Regions from separate parts of the Hahella chejuensis KCTC 2396 genome, predicted to be linked through region 2. Evidence: riboswitches for the same ligand, from Rfam matches in the RefSeq annotation. Region 2 holds a riboswitch; the other holds the start of a gene.
What was found. A riboswitch is a leader RNA that binds a small molecule or an ion and turns the genes downstream of it on or off. The one in region 2 is predicted to bind thiamine pyrophosphate.

Region 1: linked by a shared signal. The riboswitch ahead of thiC (phosphomethylpyrimidine synthase ThiC) and the one ahead of thiB (thiamine ABC transporter substrate binding subunit) in region 2 are both predicted to bind thiamine pyrophosphate.

What each region holds. Positions count from the first base shown of each region.
Region 1 covers NC_007645.1:144,086-154,276, forward strand. The annotation lists gene HCH_RS00610 (hypothetical protein) at 1-1,239, shown strand, start outside; gene HCH_RS00615 (hypothetical protein) at 1,326-3,035, shown strand; gene HCH_RS00620 (DUF4153 domain-containing protein) at 3,175-4,941, shown strand; gene HCH_RS34380 (hypothetical protein) at 5,152-6,024, opposite strand; TPP riboswitch at 6,411-6,515, shown strand; gene thiC (phosphomethylpyrimidine synthase ThiC) at 6,624-8,540, shown strand; gene thiO (glycine oxidase ThiO) at 8,545-9,609, shown strand; gene thiS (sulfur carrier protein ThiS) at 9,599-9,808, shown strand; gene HCH_RS00645 (thiazole synthase) at 9,856-10,191, shown strand, end outside.
Region 2 covers NC_007645.1:1,619,169-1,629,359, forward strand. The annotation lists gene HCH_RS07300 (tRNA-queuosine alpha-mannosyltransferase domain-containing protein) at 1-487, shown strand, start outside; gene HCH_RS07305 (ATP-binding cassette domain-containing protein) at 506-1,123, opposite strand; gene HCH_RS07310 (thiamine/thiamine pyrophosphate ABC transporter permease ThiP) at 1,116-2,687, opposite strand; gene thiB (thiamine ABC transporter substrate binding subunit) at 2,741-3,760, opposite strand; TPP riboswitch at 3,812-3,950, opposite strand; gene HCH_RS07320 (GNAT family N-acetyltransferase) at 4,068-4,628, shown strand; gene HCH_RS07325 (phosphotransferase) at 4,805-5,623, shown strand; gene HCH_RS34395 (hypothetical protein) at 5,836-7,527, shown strand; gene HCH_RS07335 (hypothetical protein) at 7,538-7,810, shown strand; gene HCH_RS07340 (sensor histidine kinase) at 7,881-9,830, opposite strand; gene HCH_RS07345 (putative bifunctional diguanylate cyclase/phosphodiesterase) at 9,841-10,191, opposite strand, start outside.

The DNA of each region.
Region 1 (10,191 bases), 1.5 Mb from region 2:
ACTCCGGCTCAGCCTGCGACGCAGAAATCTGCGCCGAGCCTTCCTGCATCAACCCAAAGTACAGGTGTAACCAGAAAAACGGATATCCAAAAAGTCGATAATGGCTCTCTTCCAAAGTATTCCTTGCCTTCGCATTACGAAGCGCTGGTGTGCGATTACACAACGGGCATCTCCAACTCCAACTACAAAGTGGATAACTTTGTTTATCTGTTATTTAAGGACGGTAGCGCTTACAAGCGCTTGACGGTTCCCCCTGAAGATTTCGACATCGCCAAAGCACGCAAAGAAAATCCGAAAAACTGGGGCGTCTGGAAGAAGAACGGCGACGGATACCGGGTTAAGGTCGGCGGCGACTGGCGTGAGCTTAAGCACAGCGACCTTCTGGAGCCTGCGCGGATCGGGGAACGACTGAACCGTTACATCTACATCATGAACGCGTATGGTATGGCGGGCATTTCCAGCACCTCCAGCGTGTACACCAACAGTTGGACCTTTCTCGGCTCAGGGCGCTTCACCAAAGGTTCCTCCAGCCTGCATGGCTCGGGGGGGGCGGCGTCAGCCCTGACCGGAACCAGTGTATACGCCTCCAGCAAAAGCGATGAGCACGGAGACAGCTCGGTGGCTGGCGGGATGGCGCCGGGTGTGGTGACCTCCACAACCAGAGAGAACAACGACGGCGCTAAAAACCGGGGCGCATATCAACTGAACGGCTACGCCATGAATCTGAGTTTCGATAACGGCGAAAAACAGCGCATGCTGTTTGGATTTTGCCACGGCGACCGTACAGATCCTTTTCTCGGCGGAACCCAGTATTGGATGAAGGAGTCTGACGCTGAGCGTGATCTGCCGACCGACTGGAAAATGGTGATCACTGAAAATGAGGACCAGTTTTATATTCCCGGCGATCTCAAGGAAGGGGAAGTCTATCGTCTGGTGATCTCTCCGAAAGTGGAATTAAACGGACGCTCGATGGAGGACTGGTTTAAGCAGACGGTGACGGAAAACCTGTCGTATCTCGGTGAACCGCTCTTGGCCCAAAACTGGACAGGCCAGCAGGGGCTTTATCAGTACTACAATGCGTTCAAGGAAAATGGCAGAGACCTGTATGTGGTGTATTACGGCATGAAGACACGAGGTCGATTCGGGCGCTTCGTTCGTCTCGTAATCTCCGATTCCGCTATGGCTAAGCGTTATACCAAGGAGTTACAACCGGCTTTTAAAGAAGCTTTCCGACAATAACGTCGCCAGAGGTTTGAAAGTTGCCATCGTCACGCTTTGCTAGAACTCTACACAGACTGCGGGTCTTTATCGCCACGCTACCTTTTGTGCTTTATACATCGGTGGTCCTCGCCGCCCCGGATGGCTGGTCAGTCCTGGTCGAAAACGGGGAAGAGATATTTATACCCGGTGATTTGGCTGGCGGGGAAGAATATCGGCTCTTCGTTTCCCCGGCTGTGACGCTTCCGCAAAACGGCTATTCGCAGTGGTTCAAAGAACGCATCGACCAGGACGCCGGCAAGTGGGGCGAGGTGTTGTCTGCGCCGCAGCCCCAGCAAAATGATGGCGGCGTAATGACGGCGACTTATGCGCTGCAGAGGCGGGACGGCGTCCGCCGTTACGCGCATTTCATGGGATTCTATGGGCAAGGCAAAGCAGTCTATCTGCGCATCATATCCTCGGATGTGACGACTCTGGTGGCGCGATACGCCAGCGGCATGCAGCAGGTTATGAAAGAGACCATGCCGCAACGCTTGCAGGGGGTAGCCGTTTCCCAGACGGCGTCCGACGCGCCTGTTGAAAAGTCAGCGCCGGACTCCACCACTGCCGTCGCCACTGCAACCAAGCAAACTTCCAACGCGGCTTCATCGGAGTTAAAACGAATCGATAATGTTTCCGCCCCTGAATATTCTCTACCTGAACCATATCAGGCGCTGGTGTGCGACTTCACTGAGAACAGGGTGAATAACACCTACTACGATTATGTTGTGCTGTTGCTTAAAGACGGGACCGCCTACAAAGGTCTGACGGCGCCGCCTGAAGATCTGAACATTGAGGTATCTCGTCGGCAAGAACCTGACCGCTGGGGAATCTGGGAAGAGGATGACGATAAGCGTTACAGAATAAAGATTCCCGCCAGCGCGGAGAAATGGCGCCCGCTATCCAAAAGCCGGCGTTTGGCTCCTGCGCGGATGGGCGAACAGCTCAACCGTTACATTTATAAATCCACTGCGGACAATATGGGCATGGTCGGCGGCGGTGGGTCATTCACCAACAGTTGGACTTTTCTCGGCTCCGGACGCTTCACCCGAGGTCGCTCCAGCCTGTTCAACAGCGGCATGATGGCTTCCGTCACGGCGGGGACCAGCGTTTACGCCGCATCATACAGCGACGAAGCCGGGGATAGCTCTTTTGTCAGCGGAAATTCTCCTGGCGTAGGCGTCACCTCCCAGAAAAAACACAATGACGGTTCTAATAACCGCGGTTGGTATAGCTTGAACGGATACGCCATGGAGCTGGCCTACGATAATGGCGAGACGGATAGGCGTCTATTCGGCTTTTGTTATGACGACCGCACACAGCCTTTCTTCGGCGGAACGCTGTTTTGGATGAGTAAATCAGGTCCGGCGGATAAGCTGCCTTCTAAATGGCGTATGCAGATCAGTCTCAATGAAGAACGTTACTACGTGCCGAAAGAGCTAAAAGAGGGAGAGGTCTTCAGGGTGGTATTCTCGCCAAGAGCCGAGCTGGACGCCGCGCCGCTGAATGAGTGGTTTAAAAAAGCGGTGACGCAGAACTTTTCTTATCTTGGCCAACCCCAGATGAAGAGAGAATGGGGCAATATGAAAACGGGCTTGATGACTTATTTCAATAGCTATGTGGACGCGCAAGGCAAGCTGCTGGCTGTGCTGTATTACGGCGCCAAAACTCAGGGAGAATATGGTCGCTTTGTACGTATTACTATGTCAGATGCAAGCTTGAACAAGCAGTACCATGAGCAACTAAAGCCCGCCATTTTAAATGCGTTCCGACCTTGATTTGCAGAGGGCGGAGCGTATCTGACGGCCGCTCTGTTCCTTGCGCCATAATTCGCCATAATCCCACCTCTCGAAAGACAGGATTACTGTGTATGCTGGCGCTTTATCTAGATTCTGATTTTATTTAGCAGTGGACACTATGACCCCTCAAGAAACCCGTTTTCCCTTTTTCTCCACTTTGCTCGCTGGTATAGCGACGGGCGTGGCCGCCTGGCTGGGTACTGAGTATTGGCCGAATGATCTTATGGCTCAGAAGGCTGCGGCTGTCGCGATCACTTTTATTTTTGTCTTCGCCGGCGCATTTTTGTTTACCGGCAGAACGCGCAGGAGCGCTTCGAATTGGGCGCTGGCGGCGGGCATCGCCATTGTAATTGGCTTATCCGCGGTCTGGTTAATCACCAACACGTTCAAACCAGAGGGCGGTAGCTACGAGGGCTCCTCAGATCTGGTGACCTCATGGTGGGTGACAATCGTGCCGCTGCTATTTGCGCTGCTGCCCTTTGTTCAATGTGATTTTCAAAAGAATCAGAGTTTTATGAGCGATATTCTCAATGTAGAGCTGTATCGCAAGTATTGGGAAAACCTGTTTATTCTGGCGTTTGCCGGCCTGTTAGTTGGGTTGTACTGGCTGGTCGCGACGTTATGCGCGGCTTTGTTCGATATCCTGAAGATTGTTGAGCTGGGGCGGTTTATTGAATACGAGCCTGTAGGTTGGACTGCGTCAGCGATCATTTTCGCCTTGGGAATCAGCCTGGGATGTCGCTACCCCAACTTGTTGAATATGCTGACCGGACTTATCGCTACGATATGTCGTGCGATTCTGCCGCCAGTGGCGGTGTTCATGATCGCCTTTGCAGTCGCCTTGTCTATCGTAGGTTTGGATATGATCTGGAGCACTGGTCGCTCCACTCCGATGTTGTTGGCGATGATTCTGGTGGCGGTCATATCGTTGAACGGCGCAGCCCAGTGTGGCGGTGAGGGCGGTAATCCATATCCACAATGGCTACGCGGCGTCATCTATGTTTTGTTGGCGTTATTGCCTGTCTTCGCCATACTGGCGGGGTACTCGTTATATCAACGTATAGACCAGTACGGCCTGACTCCGGATCGTTATTACCCAGCTTTATTGGTCGTGTTGGCGCTGGCGCTGACTTTGAGCTATTGCGTCATGTTTATTATGAAACGCGCGTCTTGGCTGACGACGCTGAATACGGTAAATATCCCGGTTGTTCTGGCGGCGGCGCTGATGGCGATGTTGACGCTTACCCCTTGGCTGAACTCCCAGGAAGTCAGTGCAAGCAACCAGTTTGCAAGACTGGAGGCGGGAAAAAGCACCGCGGAAAATGTCGATCTGGGCTTGTTCCGTTTTCAGTTAGGGCGCTCCGGCCAAGAGCGCTTAACGCAGATCAAAGCGATGGTGGAGGGCGAAAGCTCTCTGCCTCAAGCCCAGGCGCAAGTACTCTCTCAACGTCTTGAAGTACTAAAAACCGCTAATTATTACTATGACTGGAAAGAGAAAGAGCGTCTGGCTGAGTTGTACTCAAAGCCAATAGGGCTGGAGTGGCTGGATGAAGGCGTCGCCGATGTTGCAGCATTTGAAGGCGCTGTGGAGTTGGAAATGTGTCGGGAGAGATTGTGTTTCGCTTTCACGGTAGATCTCGATCAGGACGGCGATAAAGAAGTATTGGTGGCGGAAGAGATCGAGTACGTGTATGACCTCAAAGTCTACGATGCTGACGATGCTGGTGTGTGGCGCAAGATGGGCCAACTGGACTTATCTAGAGCGTCGTCGTGTTGCAATAGGGATATCGTCGAGCTATTGAAGAGCAGAGACTTTGAGTTGCAGCAACCGCGCTACCAATCTTTGCGTCTCGGCGACACTCTATTTTCCTTCTCGCCTGATTAGATCAAGCAATAATGGTACGTTCGCCTGCTTGCAATGGGCTTTATTAATCCAGCAGGCAATTAGCGCCTTTCTACTTGCCTGAAACGATAGGGCCTGCGTATGTCAGGTCCTATCTTCCATGGCGAGTCGTCCCGCAGACGTCAGCATGCGTCGGTCGTCGCCATGTCAATAAAGCAAAGAGAGGCCCGCGTTGCAGAGGTCCTTTTCGTCTTAGCCTTTTGCGTCCACTCGCGTTTCTTCAGGGCATTTGGCGGCGGCGCTGAATGCCTGTTCCGGCTCCAGAAACACCACATTCACGTCATCAATCAGCCATTCGGCGCCTTCCTGTACATACGCCAGATAAAACGTTAGCGGTTCACCGCCGATGCCGTAGCCATTGACCGTCAGGCAGCCGCTATCCTCTCCAACTGCGGCGGAATGGGAGTGCTCCCGCAGCATGTAGGCTTTGAACCCCAGCTGTGCGAACGCCGCCTGATCGCCCGTCACTTGGTCCACAACCCGGCGCGAAAAATACAGCGGATAGTCCGCGCTCAAGGCGTTGGCGTCAACGGCTTCCGCGTACAGGCGGTAATTCGGATACAAGGGATCGAGCGGGCCAACGGATGCGCATCCTGTTGCAAGCAGACAGAGAATCAGTCCCCAGATTTTCATGCTCAGTTCCCCCATGATATTCCGTAATTGTTCGTCGTAGGCGTGATTGCGTTGCTGCATGGCTTTGGCGGCGCGGCACAACAGGCCGGAGCAGGAAGTAATCAACTCCTCAATATCAAAACTGCCGCCCACGCTAAGACTGATAAGCCCGATGGAAAACGTGGCGTTGTACTTGATCAGATTGCCTTCGCCGTTGGCGAACGTAATGCTCACCCACTTCACCCTGGCTCCAATCGCCTTCAATGCGGGATCGCCGCTAAAAGTCAGCACCCCCGCCGAACCGGACAGCGTCGCCTTACCATCCTGATCCACCGCCAGCTTAAACGACCCCTTACTACGCACAATCTTCGCCGTCAGTCCCTTGTCCGTCGAATAAGCCGTTTCAATCAACCTGGCGACAGAAATCTTCAACTCAGCCCGCGTCGGATTCATCTCATGTTTCCTCAAAAGCCTGTTAAATTCAATTTTTATTGGCAATAAACATTGCTTTTAAGAAAATAGAGCAGAAAAAAGCACAAGAGAATCGGTGTTTTGGTTTAAGGAAAAGCGACTAACCGGAAATGCCGAAAAGCTGGCTTGGTAAACAAAGGAACTTTCAGGAAGGAGTGTTTGTCATGAAAATGTTAATAAATATAGGCAAAAGCTCCTATCATCCTGAAAATTGTCTTATTTTGTCGTAAATGGATATACGCTTATAACGAGGATTTGATACGGAATCCGCCTGATACTCGCTTTATCCGCAAGAGATATAAAATACACTAGTAATTGTATATCGCGTCCACTTGCCATCCACCCGCGACCAAGCCTAAACTAATCGGCACATCTTGTCGGGGTGCCTGGAGTAACAGGCTGAGACCACAACAGTGGGGCCCGTAGAACCTGATCTGGTTAGTACCAGCGTAGGAAACAAGTAGTTCATCAAACGTTCACCGCGGCGCGCCATCCTCAGGATGCAGCCGAGTCACACAGCAAGACGTTGATGCCCTCTCTCCTAACTGGTGCTACCCCATACAACCAACTAGGAGAGTACTGTGGGCGGCACAATCGATATCAATAAAATCAGCAAACTCAGTGAGTCGGCGCAGGTGGACGCGCTGTCGACGCAACCCTTTCCCGCTTCCAAGAAAATTTACGCCGAAGGCAGTCGTCCCGACATTCGGGTGGCGATGCGCGAAATCACGTTGACGCCGACGCCACTGCAGGATGGCGCGACAGAAGAGAACGCGCCGCTGCGGGTATACGATACCTCTGGACCCTACACCGACCCCGCTGTCGAGATCGACGTGCGACGCGGCTTACCGCGAATGCGCGAAGCCTGGATCAATGACCGCGCCGACACTGAACATCTCACCGGCGCGACTTCGTTTTACGCCAAAAGCCGGGAGCAGAATCTGTCCCTGGACAATCTGCGTTTTGAACATCGCCACGCCCCGCGTAAAGCGCTGGCGGGCGGCAATGTCAGCCAGTTACATTACGCCCGTAAAGGCATTATTACGCCGGAGATGGAATACATCGCCATTCGGGAAAATCTGGCGCTGGAGCAGGCGGAAATTGAAAACGCCATGCGCAGCCAGCATCCCGGTATGAACTTCGGCGCCAACACGCCCCGTTACATCACCCCGGAGTTCGTGCGTCAGGAAGTGGCGGCGGGACGGGCGGTGATTCCCTGCAACATCAATCACCCGGAAGCGGAGCCGATGATCATCGGCCGCAACTTTCATGTGAAAGTAAACGCCAATATCGGCAACTCTGCGGTGACCTCGTCTATTGAAGAAGAAGTGGAGAAGCTGGTGTGGGCGACCCGCTGGGGCGCGGATACGGTGATGGATTTATCCACGGGTAAAAACATTCACGAAACCCGTGAGTGGATCATCCGCAACAGCCCGGTTCCTATCGGTACAGTGCCGATTTATCAGGCGCTGGAGAAAGTCGATGGCGTCGCCGAAGACCTCAACTGGGAGGTGTTCCGCGACACGCTGATTGAGCAGGCGGAGCAGGGGGTGGATTACTTTACTATTCATGCCGGCGTGCTGTTGCGATATGTGCCCATGACCGCCAAACGTCTGACCGGTATTGTCTCCCGCGGCGGCTCCATCATGGCGAAGTGGTGTCTGGCGCATCACCAGGAGAATTTCCTCTACACCCACTTCGAGGAAATCTGCGAGATTATGAAAGCCTATGACGTCAGCTTCTCACTGGGAGACGGGTTGCGTCCCGGCTGTATCGCCGACGCCAATGACGAGGCGCAATTCAGTGAGCTGCGCACATTGGGCGAACTCACCGAGATCGCCTGGAAGCACGATGTGCAGACGATCATTGAAGGCCCCGGTCATGTGCCCATGCACATGATCAAGGAAAACATGGAAGAGCAGCTCAAGCACTGCAAAGAAGCGCCCTTCTACACTTTGGGGCCGCTGATCACGGATATTTCCCCCGGTTACGACCATTTCAGCTCCGGCATCGGCGCCGCCATGATTGGCTGGTACGGTTGCGCCATGCTGTGTTACGTCACGCCCAAAGAACACTTGGGCCTGCCCAACAAGGATGACGTCAAACAAGGACTGATCGCCTACAAAATCGCCGCCCATGCCGCGGATCTGGCGAAAGGCCATCCCGGCGCGCAACTGCGGGATAACGCCATGTCCAAAGCGCGATTCGAATTCCGCTGGGAAGACCAGTTCAATATCGCGCTGGACCCGGACACCGCCCGCGCCTATCACGATGAAACCCTGCCCAAGGAAGGCCACAAGCTGGCGCATTTCTGTTCCATGTGTGGTCCCAAATTCTGCTCCATGAAAATCACCCAGGATGTGCGTGATTATTCCGCCAAACTGGAGGCGGAGAAGGCCCAGGCCGAGGGTGCGTCGCAGCAGGAGGCGGAGCAGGGTATGCAGGAGATGTCGCAGAAATACAAAGACGCCGGGCGGCGTCTGTATCATGAAGTCTAGCGCCATGAGATCCCGACTGCGTATCGGGATCGCCGGCGGCGGTCTGCTCGGGCGCTTGTGCGCCTGGCGGCTGGCGCTGCGGAAGCATGAGGTCACGCTGTTTGACGCCGGAGACTTCGAGCGCCCCGGCGGCGCCTGCTGGACAGCGGCGGGCATGATTTCTCCCTTGAGCGAGTTGGTCTCCGCGGAGCCGGAAGTCTATCGCATGGGACTGCGCAGCCTGGAACTATGGCCACAATGGATCGCCGAGCTGGAACGGCAAACCGGATTGTCCGCAAGCTATCGGCACGCGGGCTCCCTAGTGGTGGCGCACCCATTGGATAAGGCGGAACTGGCGCAGTTTCAAAGCGACCTCAACGCCAAGCTTCCTGCTGGGGAGACCCTGCAATGGCTGGATCGGGCGGGGGTAGCCGCCCTGGAACCTGGTTTGGCGGAACATTTTGAGCAAGGCCTGTATCTGCCCTCTGAAGCCGACGTCAACAGTCGTCTGCTGTTGCAAGCGTTGCTCGCCGCGTTGCGACAAAGCGAAGTCCGCCTGGTCGCCAACACTATGGTGGAATGCGCCGCGAACCGCATTCACTGGAACAGCGGCAGCGAGCGCTTCGACTGGGTGATCGACGTGCGCGGTCTTGGCGCCAGCCGCAAAATGACCGGGCTGCGCGGCGTACGCGGGGAGGTCGTGATTATCGAAACCTCCGAAGTCAGCCTGAACCGACCTGTGCGCCTGATGCATCCCCGCTATAAGCTTTACGCCGTGCCGCGCTTGCACGGTCAGATCATTATCGGCGCGACGGAAATAGAAAGCGCCGACATGTCCCCCATCAGTCTGCAATCCACTCTGGAGCTAAGCAGCGCCTTGTACGCCCTGAACCCGGCGTTTGCGGAGGCGAGGGTGGTGGAGACCAGCGTCAACTGTCGGCCGGCGCTGCCGGACAACCTGCCTCGCGTAACGCGGGAGCCGGGATTGATCTGCGCCAATGGTTTGTATCGCCATGGCTACCTGTTGGGTCCGGTGGTGGTAGGACAGGTGTTGGACCATTTTCTACGTGAGGAAAAGCATGCCGCCTGACATTGAAATTACGCTGAATGGCGAACCCAGGCATGTGCGCGACGCCGCGTTGAGCAAGGTGCTGGAAACATGCGGTTATCAGGGCGTCGGTTTCGCCGTGGCGATCAATGGCGAATTTGTGCCCCGTTCCGCCTATACGCAAACCGCCGTGAACCCGGGCGACATGATCGATGTCGTGGCCCCGGTGGCGGGCGGCTGACGCGCGGTGAAATAAATACAGGTGGTCGACGCCACCGGAGGTAAATCGTGGATAAGCTGTCTCTGTATGGAGAAACCTTTACGAGCCGACTGCTGATTGGCTCGGCTTTGTATCCGTCGCCGGCCATCATGCTGGATTCGGTGCGGGCCAGCGGCGCGGAAATCATCACTTTATCCCTGCGGCGGCAGAATCCGGCCCAGCAGGACGGCAAGGCGATCTGGGATTACATTCGCTCCAGCGGCTGCAAACTGCTGCCGAACACCGCAGGCTGCAAGTCTGCGAAAGAAGCGGTGACGCTGGCGGAAATGTCCCGGGAGATCTTCCAGACGGACTGGCTGAAACTGGAAGTCATTGGCGATGATTACACCCTGCAACCGGACCCC
Region 2 (10,191 bases):
GAATCATCGGGTGGAATATGACAAAGGCGTGGATGACCTGCTGAAGATTTTGCGAAGGCTGCGGGAGAGGACGCATGACTTTCGGCTCATCCTGCTCGGACGTCGCTTCCGGCAGGCGCCTCACGCCTGGGGCCAACTGCAGGAAGAGTTCGCCGCCCACCTGCTATTTGATGGGTATGCGGAAAGTCGCGAAGAATATTGGCGTTGGTTGAGTCGGGCGCATGTGGCGCTGTCCACGGCGCAGCATGAGTTTCAGGGGCTGGCGGTAATGGAGGCGGCGGCGCTTGGGTGCGCGCCGGTGACGCCTGATCGTTTGAGTTATCCTGAACTGTTTCCGCAATGTCGCCGCTATCAGAATGAGGCGGAAGCCGTTGAACTGCTGCTTGACGCCCGCTCCAGGCGCGTCTGCGACATGCGGGAATACGGTTGGAGCGCAATGCGCGACGTCTATGCCGATGTATTAAGTGCGACGGCGGATCGGTCGTGAGCGCTCATGAGTTGCAGTCTAGGCGTGATCTGTATCCGCTTCGTTCAGATGAATAGCGCGGTGCGCAAGACGGCTGACGTCTTCGCTTTGGTGGGTGACCATCAACAGGGTTTTGCCGAATCGTTCCGCTATGGTTTTGGTCCATTCGGTCGCGAGACGGCGGGTCTCGGCGTCCAGCTCTGAGAAAGGCTCGTCCAGCAGAATGAGCGGCTCCGGCCGCAGCATAGTTCGCAATAGCGCCGCCCGCTGTCGCTGTCCCCCGGAGAGTCGGCCTGGAAGTTTGTCCAACTGGTCGGCGATTCCCAAAACCCGGGCTTGCCTGGGGATCTCATATTGCATCGCCGCTTCCACCCCCAGCTTCAAATTCGCCATCACGGTGAGGTGCTCGAACAGATTGTAGTCCTGAAACAACATGGCGACGGGGCGTTGCTCCGGCGGCGTGTGGGTCAGGTCGGCGTCTTCCCAGGACAAGTGGCCGGTTTCCGGCGCGACGAAACCGGCGATGGCTTCCAGCAAGGTGGACTTACCCACGCCACTGACGCCCTGCAGGGCGATGATTTCCCCTTGAGCGACTTGCAGGTCGTAATGCAGAGTGCGGGCGCCCCGCTTAATTTGAAGTGCGCGAATTTCAAGCATGACGAGGGGATTGCTTCTCCAGATAAAAAATCAGCAGGCCGCAGACGCCCAGAAACACCATGGAGGCCAGTGAGGCCTCTGTCAGCCGATAGGTGCTGGCGTAGCCGTAAATCAGCCAGGGCAGGGTGACGAAATCCTGACTGCCGAAAATTGAGTAAATCGCCACGTCTCCCATGGCCAGCATAGCCACGAACGCGGCGGCGGTGCGAATGGCCGGAGCCATATAGCTCCATTCGATACGTCGACGCCGCCACGAGGTCAATTTCAGTGACTGAGCCAGGCGATGATATTGACTGTCGAAGTTCAATAGCGCCGGCTTTAGTTGGGACGCCGCGAACGGGACGGTAATCAAACCGTTGATCAACGCCACCAGCCACATGCCCCAGTGATCCAGGTCCAGGTGGGGCAACAGCAATACGAACAGACCGACGGACAGCACCATGGCGGGCACAGCCAGCGAATGCGAGGTAAGCCAGTCCAGCCATAACGCGGTGGAAGAGCCCTGCAGGCGAGCGCGACGATAGGGACGCAGGGCGCTGTAGGCGAGACTGATCGACAGTGCGGTGGAAATGGCGCCGAGCCCCAGCGTCACCAGCAGAGGACGGCTGAGGGAGCTCCAGAACGTCATATCGGCGGCGCCGTCGATGACGCGTGGAATCAACGCCAGCAGCGGCGCTAGTAGAAACAGCCAGCAACAGCCGTAAAGCGCCCGGTAAGCAAGCGCTTCAGGGCGCGTTGCGGTCGGCCTTAACTGAGTCGGCGCCGAGGCTGGGCTGAGCCAGGATACTTTGCCGCAGAATGACACCAGTAGAAAGGCGGAGCCTGCGATCAACAACTGCACCCAGGCCAGAGCCAGGGCTTCGGAAATATTGAAGTCGTATTTCAACGCCTGATAGATCGCAACTTCCAGCGTGGTGGCTTTGGGACCGCCGCCCAGCGCCAGCACCACTGCGAAGCTGTTGAAACAAATGACGAAAATAAACCCCAGCAGCAACCAGGTTGAGCTGTGCGTAGCGGCCCACTCCAACTGTAGAAACCGTTGCATGCGCGTCAATTTGAGCTGGCGCGCCAGCCGCCAGCTGGCGTCGGGGATGGACTGCAGGCGCAGATACAGGGTGCGTACTGCAAACGGCAGATTAAGATAGACATGCGCGATCAAAATGCCGCTCAGCCCGTACAGATTCCAGTCTTCTCCCAGCAAAGGACTGAGGCTGCCGGATCGTCCCAGCAGGCTGATGATGCCGGTAATTACGATCAATGTCGGCATGACGAAACAGAGCACGCACAGGCTGAGAAAGACGCGTTTGTGCAAGCTGTCTTTGAGGTAACTGAGCGCCAGCGCCGCCGGCCAGGCCAGCGCCACCGACACTAATGCGCTCAGCGTCGCCTGCAACAGGGTGAAGCGTAGGATGGCGAGAAAGTAAGGATCGCTGAAATAGCTCCAGTCAAATTCGTTACGATTGAATCCAATCAGTCCGCCGAAGGCCAGGGCCGTTGCGATGGCGACAAAACACAGGGCGGGCCAGCCGGCCCATTTTCCTGTCGTGAACGCGCCCTGTTTCATCAAAATACAACCTGCATGGAAAAGGGATAAACTAAGATTAGCGGCGGCGTCGCTTATTGCGAAACGGCGCCGCGCCACTCCTTGATCCATGCTTTGCGGTTCGCAGCGATATACTCCGGCGTCAGCTCAATGGATTTGGGCTGAATCAGCGTGTCGAAGGCCTCAGGCAGTTTGACTCCCTTGCGGACCGGCAGCATCCAATTCGTGACGGGGATGATTTCCTGGGCTTCCTGTGAAATCAGAAAATTAAGAAAGCGGTTGGCCAGCTCTTTCTTTTCGCTGTTTGCTGCGATGGCGGCGACTTCCACTTGCATTACATGGCCTTCGCTGAACAGGGCCGCTTTGTATTGCGTCTTATCTTCCGCCACCTGGTGATAGGCCGGGGAAGTGCTGTAGCTGAGCACATAATCCGCGTCGCCTTCCAGGAACATGCTGTAGGCCTCCCACCAGCCTTTGGTGACGGTGACGGTATGTTGCGCCAGCTTTTTCCAGGCGCTTTCCGCCTGATCGCCGTAAGCGCTCTTCATCCACATCATCATGCCCTGACCCGGCGTGCTGGTGCGGGGGTCCTGATAGATGACGGACGCGGAGGAATCCACCAGCTCCTGCAGAGATTGCGCCGGTTGCTTTATCTTTTGACTGTCATAGATGAAGGAGAAATAGCCGTAGTCGAAAGGCACGAAGTCTTTATCGCTCCACTTCAATTCCGGCGTCAGGGCGTCAAAGGCCACTGCGTGCGGTTGCACCAGACCTTCTTTACGGGTTTCTTCTATCAGTCCCGTGTCCAGTCCTAAAACCACATCTGCTTTGGCCTTCTTGCCTTCGATGCGCAGTCGGTTGAGAATGCTGACCCCGTCTTCCAGGGCGACGAATTTCACATCGCACTGGCAAGTGGCTTCGAAGCCTTTCTCCAGCGCAGGGCCGGGGCCCCATTCGCTGACGAAGGAGTCGTAGGTATAGACCGTCAGTTCTTCCGCCGCGCTGGCGCTGGCGGCGAAAGCGGCGGCTGAAACAGCGATAAGCGAATGGGCTAATCGGGAAAATGAAACTGCGCGGGTAAACAGATGGTGCATGGAGGCTCCTCTAAACAGCGAGGCGCGGAAGCGGCGGCTTGATCCAGAAGTGGACTTGCCGGCCTCATTTCCTACGCCAGCATTAACTGGATCAGGTTCTACGGGTACACTCTCAGCCTGACAGGCGTGTGTTCGAGCGCAATGGCGCATCGAATGAACGCGGCGGAGTCAGGCGCCCCGATGAGACTGCCCGGATTCTAACCAAAAGCGATGGCGCAATCTACGCGGATGCAGAATATTTTGCTGCGGGGAAACTCTGTCTGCGGCGTCGCAATGCGAGTAAACCTTAACAAGGAGTCAAGACGGGATGGCGTTTACAAAGATGGAAACCGAGCGTTTAACGCTGCGGGTGGTGAGTCCGGAGGACGGTCCGGCGCTAAACCGGACGATTATAGAATCTCTGGATCAATTACAGCCATGGCTGGACTGGATGACGCCGCCGCCGAGCGTGGAGGAAACCTCCCGTTGGTGCAGGCAGGCTTACGCTCGCTATCTATTGGAGGAAGAAGTGAACCTGATGCTTCTGCGTAAGGAAGACGGCGCTTTGGCGGGAGTTTGCGGTTTACGTAAAGCCAACGCCGTCTTACGTCATCATGAAGTGGGCTATTGGGGGGCGGCGCGTCTGCAAGGGGCTGGTTATATGACCGAAGGCGTGAAGGCTTTGGTGGAATATGCGCTGCTTGAGCTGGCGGCCAGCCGGGTTTATCTGACCACGGACGAACGTAATCTGAGTAGCCGCAAACTGGCTGAACGCGCCGGATTTCAGCTTGAGGGCGTGCTGCGCAACGAACGCATGGATAACCATGGACAGTTTCGTAACACCTGCGTGTACGCGAGAATTGCGGCGGGAAACTGGACCACTCATTAACCTGGACTTCCCATTATTAATATGGCAATGATATTGGCATGTTAATAGTCAGGCGCATGGATGCGCCTGCGCGGCGGCCAGCCGCGGGAGACAGGGCCTGACCTGTGCAGGCCCTGTCGTTGCAGACAAATAGAAGGAAGCTATTTGTCTGCCTGATTAATAACAACGAGAACGGCATGAGCGATACCCTACAGTCACAAGAGCCCACGCAACGCCCGTTTGTTGCGGAGCGGCTGCGGGCGGCTGACGCATTTGTGGGGATGGAGATGGACTGGCGGCTCATGCCGGCGTCTGGGCACAGCAATATGCTGTTTCGAGCGCAAGGGCCGCAAGGGGATTTGGTGCTTCGCATAAACGCCAGTTCCCTGCGCGCCTTTGGCGTTGACCGACGGCTAGAAGCTGAGGCGCTGCAATTGATCCAGGGCGCCGACTGGGCCCCGCGAGTGCTCTGCAACGCCTGGCGGGAAGGCTGGCTGTTGATGGCCCACCATGGCGTCAGTTTGACCGAGGCAGGGGAGACTGACGCTTCGCATTCTGGCCAACAATTGCTGTCGTTCATCTCGGATCTGCAACGCATCACCGAGGGCCCTGCGTTCGATTACCAGGCATTGATCGCGCTCTATCGCCGTCATATAAAGGAGCGCGCCGACGCTTCCGCTCATACAGAACGCCTGCTGGAACTGGAAGCGGCGTTCTCCGCTATTCCCTCCGATACGATGACACTCACCCATCATGATCTGCACTCCGGCAACCTGTGTCTGGATCAAGGACAGTTAGTCGTGCTGGACTGGGAATACGCCGGCCTGGGATGGCCCTGGCTGGACATGGCCTCGCTCCTGCAACACCATGACCTGGAAGCGGATGACCTATACGCCTTGCCCGCCTGCGCCAACTTGAGCGCAACGGAAATCGAACAGAGACTGCAACTTGCCGCGCATATCAATCAACTCCTTGAGCAACTTTGGTTTGCGGTAAGAGAGGAGCAAACCGGGTGAATATAATGGAGTCCGCAGCAGCTACACGCTAGATTCTCTCAAACACTTCAGATATCGAAGCTGTCAGTCAAGAGTACTATGCCCTCCGAATGATGTATCCAAGCGGCAATGGAAATTAAAATAAACTTGCATTGTAACGGTTTGTTTCGCTTCTTCCTTCGCCGTAATAACTGTCATGAGCGGTAAAGGCGGATTATTAGGGATGTATTCGCATGTATTCCACTCGTCAGTACGAGTTCAAACATTGGACAGATTTAACCATTGTTGACTTGTCTTTTGTTGAGTCTCCATTCTTCGCCGCCAGCTACGCTGAACGCTGTTTAAACCATGATATGAAGATCAACGATATTGTCGGTAACCTTTCAGGTTCCCATTTTCGCTCTGCTTTCGGCGCCTTTCCTGGGCGAGGGACGCCGCACTTTCGGAAATGGAAGGAAGATTTCGTCAGGCTGGTTGAGCGCGGCGACATTCTTCTGGTGTTTAAAGACGGTAAAAAGCCATTTAGTCCGATTGCAAGGCAGGAAGACGAAGGCGTCTTTCCTACAAACTCAGATCCTGTATTGGCTGAGCGACTGATCGCTCGGGCGAACCCAGAGCCACCTCCGCCGCCAGTATTAAACGGACTACTAAAAGACATTCCCTCATTGAACGGTAATTTGTGGTGGGAAAGTGTTCCTGCCGAACGCCGTAATTATCTCCCCCCGCCATCCAAAAGGTCTGAAACGCCTGAGATCGCTCAAGCAGAACCTGATGAGGCGACCAGTCTGACCGAGGATGAGCGTGAGGAGGCCTACAGGGAATTCTGGGAAGCCAAAAAACAAGGAGACGCCTCCGCTATTCTGACAATGGAAGAAAAGTTGGGGGGTGAGTTTTACCACTCGCTGGAAACAGGCGGGGGTGGCCCTTTCGGGAAGTACTATGCTATACCGAAGGAGCGAGCGGAGCTGATGCTGGAAGGGCTACGCGTCATTGAACGGGGAAGCCCCATTGACGATGTAAGAGCATTCGATAACAAGATCAGAAACATCCGTAAAGACCTGATCAACGCCAGTTCAGACCCAATTGTCGCCAGACGCAGCATCGAAGTCAGTTCACTGGAAGGACTAAGCGAACGCGTAGCATTGGAAGACGTCGGCTCATTTGTCACCGAAATTCCACCCAGACTGGGAGAGTTGGAAGAGATCTATGCTGGGGCCATTACTGCAGTGGTTGGGCATCCGGCGCTGATGAAAGTGGGAGATGCAACTGTAAAAAAGGTCTCAAGCCCTTTTAGTGAGAAGAAATATATAGGAGGCGCAGCTGGGGGAAATGGTTCTATCTATAGTCATGCTCTAGAAGATGCTGGCTTCTTTAAACCTATAAAGGACTTACCTTCAACAAGAGAGGGGCTGGAACTTGCGACTCGTCGAATTGAAGAGTTGGTTAAACATTATGCTCCCGAGTTAGATATATCGCGAATTAAGTTCATACCTAACTACAATTTTCCACAGCGCTTTCCTGGAGAGTTTGCTGGGTATGGGAAGTTCATTCCTGATAACTCAAGAGGTGGTTACAACGAGTTAATTTCATTTGATGCGCATAAATCCGGTCAAAGATCAATAGCAGATGCGAAGGGTAACGTAATCGTCGAATTCGACCCAGAGATTCTTCGGAATGATGCTGGTGCTCTTGCTATTTTTACTCATGAAGCATACGAGATTAACGCACTAAAAAGACTATTTGATGAAGAAGGCGAAATATCTCTGCAAACATATGTTAGCAAGATAAATGGCTTTTCCAGCAACAACTATCATGGAAAAGCCGTTCTTAGGGGCGACCAAGCAGCTGCTAAGCATATGATTGATGAGGGCGATGCTACAGTTGAGCAAATCACAGAAGTGTTCAAAAACAAGTATTTCAGATAGCGAGGGTAAGGTGAAAATTGAAGATATAGTGCAAGACTTTGAAGAGTACAGGTGCGACAAAACCAGTGCCGCTCTGGATATTGCCGAACTGATAATTCTTGAAAAGCGCCCTGAAAAAATAAGCACGCTTCCTGGTGAGATAAAAGAAGAAATTAATACTTTGATTCGGGTTTATGAAAATGAGGGCGCTGTGAAAATAGTGACAAGTTCAGGTTTAGAGCATGATTTTACAGAGCTGGCCAAAGGACTCTGTGACGTCATCAAGCGCTATTCCAAGAGTTAACGTCCAAGGGAAGCTAATCTGTCTCCAGTTGGGCTTAATTTGTTCATATTGAAGATATTTTTCATCGACTCTAATAAGTTATAGACGCATCACGAGATCCAAAGTCGGCTTCTTTCTCTTCTTCTTTTTTTTCTTCATCGGGCTTTTCTGTGGCGGGGGCGTGTAGCGGTAGTTCTATTTTGACGACGCAGCCGTGTCCGATGGCGCTGGAAATGTTGATAGTTCCGCCCAGTACGTTGGTGACCAGTTGGTGCGTCAGGTGCAGTCCCAGGCCGGTGCCGCCCTGGTTGCGTTTGGTGGTGAAGAAAGGGTCGAAGACTTTGGGCAGGATTTCCGGTGGGATGCCGGCGCCGTTGTCGCGGACCTCTATTTCTGCGACCTGTTCGGTGCGACGTTGAGCGGACAGCCACACGCGACCTTGCGGCATGTCCTGGAAAGCGTGTTTCATCGCATTATTGACGAGATTCTCCAGCACTTGGCTCAAGGCGCCGGGATAGCTGTCCAGCTCCAGGCCGGGGTCAATATCCGTCACCAGTTGGTGTTCTTTTTTGTGAATGCGTAACCAGGTGGTCAGCAGCATATCATCGATCAGGCTTTTTAAAGAGAATACCCGCCGTTCTGCGCCTGCGCGGTCAGTGGCGAGTTGCTTGAAGCTGTGCACCAATTGCGCCGAGCGATTGAGGTTGCTGAGAATAATGGCGGAACCTTGTTCGAAGCGGGCGAAGAAGTCGTTCATATCAGAACGGCGCAGGCCGCGCGCAAAGGCGTCTCGCAATTCTTCCGCCTGACGCTGCAGGGAGGAAAGCGTCACCAGAGAGGCGCCGATGGGCGTGTTCAGTTCATGGGCCACGCCGGCGACCATCATCCCCAGCGAAGCCAGCTTTTCCGCCCTTACCAGCTCGTCTTGGGTATGCATCAGTTTGTCCAGCGATTCCTGCAACAGGGCGTTGGAGCGCTCCAGTTCGTCGCTACGCGCGCTCAATTGGGCGTTAAGCGTGTCTCTTACGGCGTCGGTCCTGGCGATGCGGATGGAAACGAATAACAGGATCACAAAGAGGAGGAAGATCACACCCAGCGTGGCGATCAGGGCTTTTCGCTGTATTGCGGTAATCGCTGCGGCGTCCACATTCACCACCAGCTTCCAGTATTGGTCCTCCCGGCTCAGGTTCGAGGTGGGTGAGAAGGTGGTGAACAACCATAGTCCCTGATCGTCAGTGAAGGAGCCGTAACTAGTGCTGTTTATGCGGTCCCAGCCCTCCGGGTGACGCACGCCGAAGCGTAATTCGCTGCGCTTGAACATGAATCCCCATTCATCCTTGGATATGTCGCTTAGCAGCCAGTATCCATTGGCGTTCAGGAGATAAAGGCGCACACTGGCTGGCAGATGCATGTTGCGCAAGGCTTGCAGCATCAGATTAGCTTTGTAATTCAACACCACCAGACCGTTATGCTCTCCCTCCGGGGTCAAAACTGTCGTCACTACCCGCAGCGCTGGATTATGGGGGATCTGAATGGCGCCTTGCTCGACATTAAGATCCAGTGGAGAGAAATAAATTTCTTCCGGTTTCAGCGCCATGCCCGAGGTGAAATAGTAGCGATGGCTCTTTTCCTGCAATTGCTCTTCAGGAATGCGTATCGCCTGAGCGCCAAACATTTCTATTCGTACTATTTCACGGCCGTCAGGCCCTAACCAGCGTACTTGGTCGTAGACGCCGGACGCCTCGGAGAAGTCCTGCAACAAGGTTTCTGCGCCTTGCTTGTTCTCCGGCGTTGCGTTGCGAAGCGCTTTATTGTGCGCCAGGAAACGAATGTCCGTAGCCAGATCGCCGAAATTCCTGGTCATTGTCTCATAGGCTGAACTCAGCGACCTGGAGGCAGTATCCTGCACCGGCGACAGATCGTTATTCAACTGATAGTCATACAGAAAAAATGAGAGCGCCAAGAGCAGAATGCTCCAAGGCGCGATCAGTCTCAGCAGGCGCCTGCGAAGATGATAGAGGGACGCTTCCTGGGTGGTCATGGTATTCGCGTCAGCGCCGTTGAGCCAGCCATGGCAACAGAACATCCACCGTCATTGGACGGGCGTACAAATACCCCTGTACGCTGCTGCAGCCGTTGTCGAGCAGCCACTGCGCCTGCTCCTTGGTCTCGACGCCCTCGGCGATAATATCGAGATTGAAGCTTTCCCCCAGCTGGATAACCGTCTTGGCGATGGCGGCGGCGCCTTTGTCTGTAGTGACCTTGTCGACGAACGACTTGTCGATTTTGAGTCTGTCTACCGCGAGGCGGCTCAAATAGGCGAGGGAAGAGAATCCTGTGCCGAAGTCGTCAATGGCGACAGTGACGCCAATCTCCCGCAGACGCTCCAGTTTTTCCTGCAC